DNA from 2 places in the Acetivibrio sp. genome. Region 2 is predicted to be linked to the other one. Evidence: riboswitches for the same ligand, from Rfam matches in the RefSeq annotation. Region 2 holds a riboswitch; the other holds the start of a gene.

Region 1 (3,432 bases), on a different contig from region 2:
AGGCCTTGACATTAAAGAGGTTAATAAAAGTTATAAGTACTTGTTAAAATATTTCGCTCAACTTGATGAGAAAGTCAAGCTTAAAAACAGCAATTCGATTTGGAACAATTCATTAAAGGGCGATGCTATAAAAGAAGATTTTATATCTGCAAATAGAGATGTATTTAATGCATTGGTTGAGATAAGAGACTTTTCGGATGAAAGTGTTGTAGATGAAATAAACAATTGGATTTCTGAAGCTACTGAGGGAAAAATAGACAATATGCTTAGCAAAATTAGTCCCGACGATTTGTCGTATATTATATCTGCATTGTATTTTAATGGAGTATGGAAAGAAGAGTTTGATATTGAAAAAACATATTCATCCTCCTTTGAAGCTGAAGACGGAAGTGTTGACGATGTCATGATGATGAGAAAAGACAATTGCAAGATTGAATTCGGTGCAGGTGACGGATACAGAGCGGTTAGACTGCCCTACGGTAATGGTGAGATGGCCATGTACTGCATTCTTCCCGATCAAGATATATCAATAAATGATTTTATTCAGAATCTGGATGTATCTATGTGGAATCAAATTAAAAGCAGTATAACTGAAAGAAATAACGGAGTACTTTGCTTACCTCGTTTTAAAATTGAATATGCCAAGAATGGAAACGGCAGCATAATGGAAAGCTTGAAGGCTTTAGGAATGGAAAAGGTATTCGAAAATGGTGCCGCCGATTTATCCGGTATGACTGAAAACGGTGCTTATATTGCTGATGTTTTGCACAAGGCTGTGGTGGAAGTAAATGAAAAGGGAACAGAAGCTGCGTCGGTAGTGATAGTACCTATAGCACCGGGTATTGGGCTAAAACCGGAGTTTGTGGCAAACAGACCGTTTGTATTTATAATTGCAGATGAAAAATATGACACAATACTCTTTATGGGTAAAGTATCTAACGGTGAGTTTGCAAATTAATAGATGACGAAAAATCTCCACTTTGCATTTGCTGCAAGTGGGGATTTTTCTTTGCTTTTCAAGGGATTAAGACGGAAAAATTTTTTTAAAATTTTTATAAAAATAGTGTTGACAAATAAAAAAGTTGTTTGTATAATAAACTAGTCGGTTGAAGGTTTCCCGATTATGTTATATAAGTTGCGGGTGTAGTTCAATGGTAGAACATCAGCCTTCCAAGCTGATTGCGAGGGTTCGATTCCCTTCACCCGCTCCAATAAGCTTTTTATATCTGCCCGTAGCTCAGCTGGATAGAGCAACGGACTTCTAATCCGTCGGTCGGACGTTCGAATCGTCTCGGGCAGGCCAAAAACCCTAGAGCTGAAAGGTTCTAGGGTTTTATTTTTAATTGCAATAGCAGCTGTTTTAATTATCCTTTATCCGACTCACAACAAAAAACGGAAGTATTTAAAAATTATGTTATTAACTATAGGCAGAATTATAACGGTAAAAAAGTATGTACTTTGCACAATGGAAGTTATTTGAATGTATATATTGAAGGCGGCAAAATAACCGGCATAATTAAAAATTGGATAGAGGCCGATAGCGAATCTGGAGAAGATTTAAGTAACCAAAATTTAATTAGCAGTGAAAAAGCTGTTGAAAAGAGCAATGCAGAATTGAAGAAAAGCGGATGGGTTGAAATACCGGAAATAAAATCCAAAGAAATAGTGTACATAAATAAAAAGGGAGAACTATTGCCTGTATGGGAAATAAAATACGACGGTATAACTATGCAAGTTGATTGTATAGATGAGTCTTTTTTAGAGAATTCTATTTTAAGATAAAAATTATTGACATATGAAATATTTTAGTATACCATTCATTATGGAATATAAAATTGAATAAAAGGTGATGGAGTTCACCTGAAATGCGTAATGCTGATGACTCCTACAGAAATAATAATACTGTTTCTGTAGGAGTTTTTTGTTACTGGGAAGGGAGTAGTGCTTTATGGCTGCAAGTTTAGCAATTATTTTATTATTGGGATTGGCTGCAAAGCGAATATTTGAAAAATTATGGTTACCGGGTTTATTGGGAATGTTATTATTAGGCATCCTTATAGGACCCCATGTTCTTAATCTGATTCAGACGGATATGCTTCAAATATCTTCTGATTTAAGAGGTATTGCATTAATAATTATTTTATTAAGAGCAGGTCTTGGGCTTAACAAGGATGAAATAAAAAGTATCGGAATTCCTGCATTAAAGATGAGTTTTATTCCCGGATTATTTGAAGGTTTACTTATTGCACTGGCTTCTGTATATTTTCTTGATTTTACATTTGCCCAAGGAGGAATGTTAGGGTTTATTATTGCTGCCGTTTCTCCTGCTGTTGTTGTTCCTTTTATGCTTAAGCTAATGGAAAATAAAATTGGTGCAAAAAAAGGAGTGCCAACTTTGATATTAGCGGGTGCATCTATTGATGATATCTTTGCCATTACGGTTTTTAGTGCTTTTTTGGGCTTATATAACGGTTCTAAAATAAATATTGGCATTCAATTATTAAATATTCCAATCTCCATTTTATTGGGAGTTTTGGCTGGAATGATTGTAGGACTTTCACTGATAAAAATTTTTAAAAGATATAATATTCCGGATACAAAAAAGGTATTAATAATACTTGGATTTTCGATATTACTCAATCAGTTGGAGAGCATATTGAAAACTAAATTACAGATAGCATCCCTGCTTGGAGTTATGACTATAGGCTTTATATTGACTGAATATCTTCCTGATGAGGGTAAGAGGCTTTCTGAGAAATTTAATAAGGTATGGGTATTTGCAGAAATATTACTATTTGTATTAGTAGGGACAGAGGTAAATGTAAATGTAGCATTAAAAGCAGGTGGAGTAGGAATTATATTGATATTAATAGGTTTAATTGGAAGAAGGGTAGGTGTTGTTATTTCTTTAATAGGTACAGATTTTAATTGGAAAGAAAGGCTGTTTTGCATTATTGCTTATATCCCAAAGGCGACAGTGCAGGCCGCAATGGGGGCGGTGCCGTTGTCATTGGGAGTGGAATCGGGAGACATAATCCTGGCGATTGCGGTATTATCTATATTAATCACTGCACCATTAGGAGCAGTTGGAATTCATTATTCAACAGAAAAGTTACTAATAGAGAAGCAATAGTGTGAGTCCATAGCGAATCCATTTTAAAAAGCAATATAAAAAATTACGAAAATATGGTACAATATTAACATAATATAAGAAGGAGGATAATATAAGCAATGAGTAAGAAGGGAATATTGTGTGCATTAATTTCGCTGATTTTGGTAGTATCACTTTCAACAACAGTGTTTGCAGAGCAGATAATAACAACAAAATTAAAAAGCTATATAACTTATGAGTATCCTTATCTTATGCTAGAACACGTTATGGGGCCGGAAAGAACGGTTTACTATGCAATATATTATAATTCTGAAGGAGAA
Region 2 (3,432 bases):
ATTCCTTATCGCAGATAAATACCCAGAAATTGTTTGCCGAATCCATGGCATCATACAGTGAAAATGCAATTAGCTTATCAGGAGTTATTGTTTCTTTTGTCGGAATTATGTTGATAATACTTTTCTTTATTTGAGAAGAAGCTAAAAAAATCGACCCGCAAGGAGAATCATCGTCTTCTCCGACTCCTCCTATAGGCTCTGCATCCAATAACATTATGCCATTTGAAAATTCCTTCAAAAAAGTTTTAAAAGATTTCGGCAGTTTATATCCTAAACTCTTTTCTTTTTCGCTTATTAAGACATCCGATGCCACTTCATTCTTATCTATATCGGGATATATGCTGTTAATCTCATTAATAAAGTCTTTGACTTTCATACAGAAATCCTTCCAAAACCAAATCAAAACTTTCTTTTGCTGCAGTTACAGCAACTGAAACTTTGTGTTGCAACCGATTTCAAAGCATTGTCATCTTCTATTAGCTTATACTAGTTATTTTCTAAAAGCAACTTTTCGCTGAATAGTGAATCCCAATTGCCCCTAACGGTGCAGTAATCAATACGGATAACACTGCAATTGCCAGTATTACATCTCCCGATTCCACCCCCATCGACAGAGGTACAGCACCCATTGCAGCCTGTACTGTTGCTTTCGGAATATAAGCAATGACGCAGAATAATTTTTCTTTAAAAGAGTAATTTGTACCTAGTAAAGATATTATTACGCCTATGCTTCTTCCCATTAAACCTATTACAATCAATAGTATCCCTATTTTACCTGCTTTTATTGCCACACCTACGTTTACTTCCGCTCCTACCAATACAAACAATAATATTTCTGCAAATACCCATATTTTATTGAGCTTATCGGATAGCTTCCTACCTACATCCGGAAGTTTTTCCGTCAATATAAAACCTACAGTCATCACTCCCAAGAGGGATGCTATTTGAATCTTCGTCTTCATTACAACTTCCAACTGATTGAGTAATATAGAAAATCCAAGCAATAACAATACCTTTTTTGTATCACGAATGTTAAATCTTTTAAAAATATTTATCAAAACAAACCCTAAAATTATTCCTGCCATAATACCTAATAAAATCGAGATGGGTATATTTATTAATTGTATACCTATATTCATATCAGTGCCGCTGTATAAACCCCAAAAAGCACTAAACACAGTAATGGCAAAGACATCATCAATAGATACACCAGCCAATATCAAAGTCGGTATCCCATTTTTCGTGCCAATGTTGCTTTCCATTAACTTAAGCATAAAAGGCACAACAACAGCAGGAGAAACAGCAGCAATAATAAAGCCTAACATTCCTCCCTGGGAAAATGAAAAGTCAAGAAAATATACAGATGCCAATGCAATAAATAAACCCTCGATTAATCCGGGTATACAGCTCATCTTTAATGCAGGAACACCAACATTCTTTAAAACATCTTTATTAAGTCCAAGTCCTGCTCTTAATAAAATAATTATTAATGCAATACTTCTTAAGTCCGACGATATTTGAAGCATATTCCTTTGCAGCAGATTAAGACCATACGGTCCTATTAAGACACCTAATATAAGCATTCCAAGCAAACCCGGCAATTTCAATTTCTCAAACATCTTTTTTGCCGGTAACCCCAACAATAAAATCATTGCTAAACTTGCAGCCATTAAAGCCAACCTCCCTACAAATATCAAAAAACTCCTACAGGTACAATATTGTTTATTCCTGTAGGAGTCATCAGCATTAAGCAATTCAGGTGAACTCCATCACCATATATTCAATTTTTATGATTAATAATATTATACTAAATTATTATATTAGTCAATATACATTACCTCTAAAATAAGTGTAATCATAATATTGCAAAACTTAACAACACAGTAGGTTTTGAGGTTATATTCATGAATAAACTTTATTTTTCTTACCGCTTCCCATAAAAGTTCTTTGTGGTATTCCGGTTCAGATAACTAAGAACAATATTATCGTATTGAGTCTTTTCAAACTCTACTCCTTCTTTTTCCACCCTAAGGGAATACACTCCCGGCGATAAACGGTTAATTATATAACAACCGTTTACATCTGTATAAGTATACCGGTCCCCAATAATTACTTTTGCGTTCACTATCGGATTTCCGTTATGATCCACAACCTTTCCCTTTATGTATATATCCGGCATAATGGTAAAGGGCTGGGATATTACTTCCTTTATTACACCATCATTCGTTGCAACAAGCTTGATTCTCGCATTTGAAGACGATAAATCCGGAACTATCCAGTTGTATCCGTTGACCCCTACCAAATCCCTTGCAATGGGTTTCCATTCAGCCTGATTATCCAACGAATAATACAGACTTACTTTGGTTCCAGGTACGGGCCGGCCTTCCGAATCAGTATAGGAAATATTATACCTGATTCTCATGGTATCCCATGATTTTACCGATGCAACCAGATTTGTAAATTTTGCCTCAAGGGTTCCGGCAGAAGAAGTTGTGCCGATACCATCTACATATAATTTCTTGTATACAACATTTCCCAGTCCGTCACCCATTTTCAGCAAAATACTAACCTTTTGTCCGGAAGTCCCTTCATCACAGTGAAAGATTACTTTCCTATAGTTATCAATTTTTTTATCTTCAAAATATCCCTTTGTTGATGCCCAGTAGAAGAAAGGAGAAGCTCCCTTTGAAGTATCCACGAAATATTCATCCACATACAGTTCATATACTCCTTCCTGGTCCCCCGGCGTTATTCTCACATTTTTGATTTCCGGTTTGCGATGAATTCTCGATGTAATATCCTGTTCAAAATCATTACCAATCTCTCGTAAAATCCTGTATTTTTCCTTATCGGTCCCATCATCAAATATATCACTTATTGAAGCGGGAATTGTTATTTGCCTGGTCACCTCAGTGGGCTCCGTATCATCTCCCCAGACTACAACTTTATACTCCAAAGTTTTTTGCTCCGGTATTTGCCCTGCAAACAGTTGCCATGAAACTTGTTTATGACTCCTGGCTGTCATATCTCCGATAACTATATCAGTATCGGTTCCAGTATAAGGTACTATTCCGTCCGGCAGAATAATTTTAGCCATCACATTTTTTATAGTATCATTCGTGTTATTAGTTATATATGACGTAATGGTAAAAGGATTCGGAACATAACCTGTTTCGGTCGCACTAAGGCTGGTATTGCCGCTTACAATAACAACAAGCGGTTTATCTCCTGCAATGGTAATTTTACTGATACCATAATATGTTATGTATTCTGTTGACTCACCCGGTGCCAGTTGTTTAGGCTCCCAATAAGTCGCAATTGCACTGTCTCCGTTATAACCGGTATAATTTGAATTCCACATGTTTTCAGCTAAAGTAAGCCAATTTCCGAGTACAAATTTGTCTGGCGGGTTTTGCTGGTATTTTATATTAG

The links. A riboswitch is a leader RNA that binds a small molecule or an ion and turns the genes downstream of it on or off. The one in region 2 is predicted to bind fluoride.
Region 1: it holds a riboswitch for fluoride, as region 2 does, so the genes downstream of both, PLH43_RS03920 (cation:proton antiporter) here and PLH43_RS10145 (cation:proton antiporter) in region 2, are expected to answer to the same signal.

The regions. Positions count from the first base shown of each region.
Region 1 covers NZ_DAORXT010000016.1:19,548-22,979, reverse strand. Annotated here, with positions in the region: gene PLH43_RS03940 (serpin family protein) at 1-958, shown strand, start outside; tRNA gene PLH43_RS03935 (tRNA-Gly) at 1,138-1,211, shown strand; tRNA gene PLH43_RS03930 (tRNA-Arg) at 1,227-1,303, shown strand; gene PLH43_RS03925 (hypothetical protein) at 1,477-1,782, shown strand; fluoride riboswitch at 1,837-1,895, shown strand; gene PLH43_RS03920 (cation:proton antiporter) at 1,949-3,133, shown strand; gene PLH43_RS03915 (hypothetical protein) at 3,232-3,432, shown strand, end outside.
Region 2 covers NZ_DAORXT010000074.1:6,630-10,061, reverse strand. Annotated here, with positions in the region: gene PLH43_RS10150 (SMI1/KNR4 family protein) at 1-376, opposite strand, end outside; gene PLH43_RS10145 (cation:proton antiporter) at 498-1,670, opposite strand; fluoride riboswitch at 1,725-1,783, opposite strand; gene PLH43_RS10140 (carboxypeptidase-like regulatory domain-containing protein) at 1,925-3,432, opposite strand, start outside.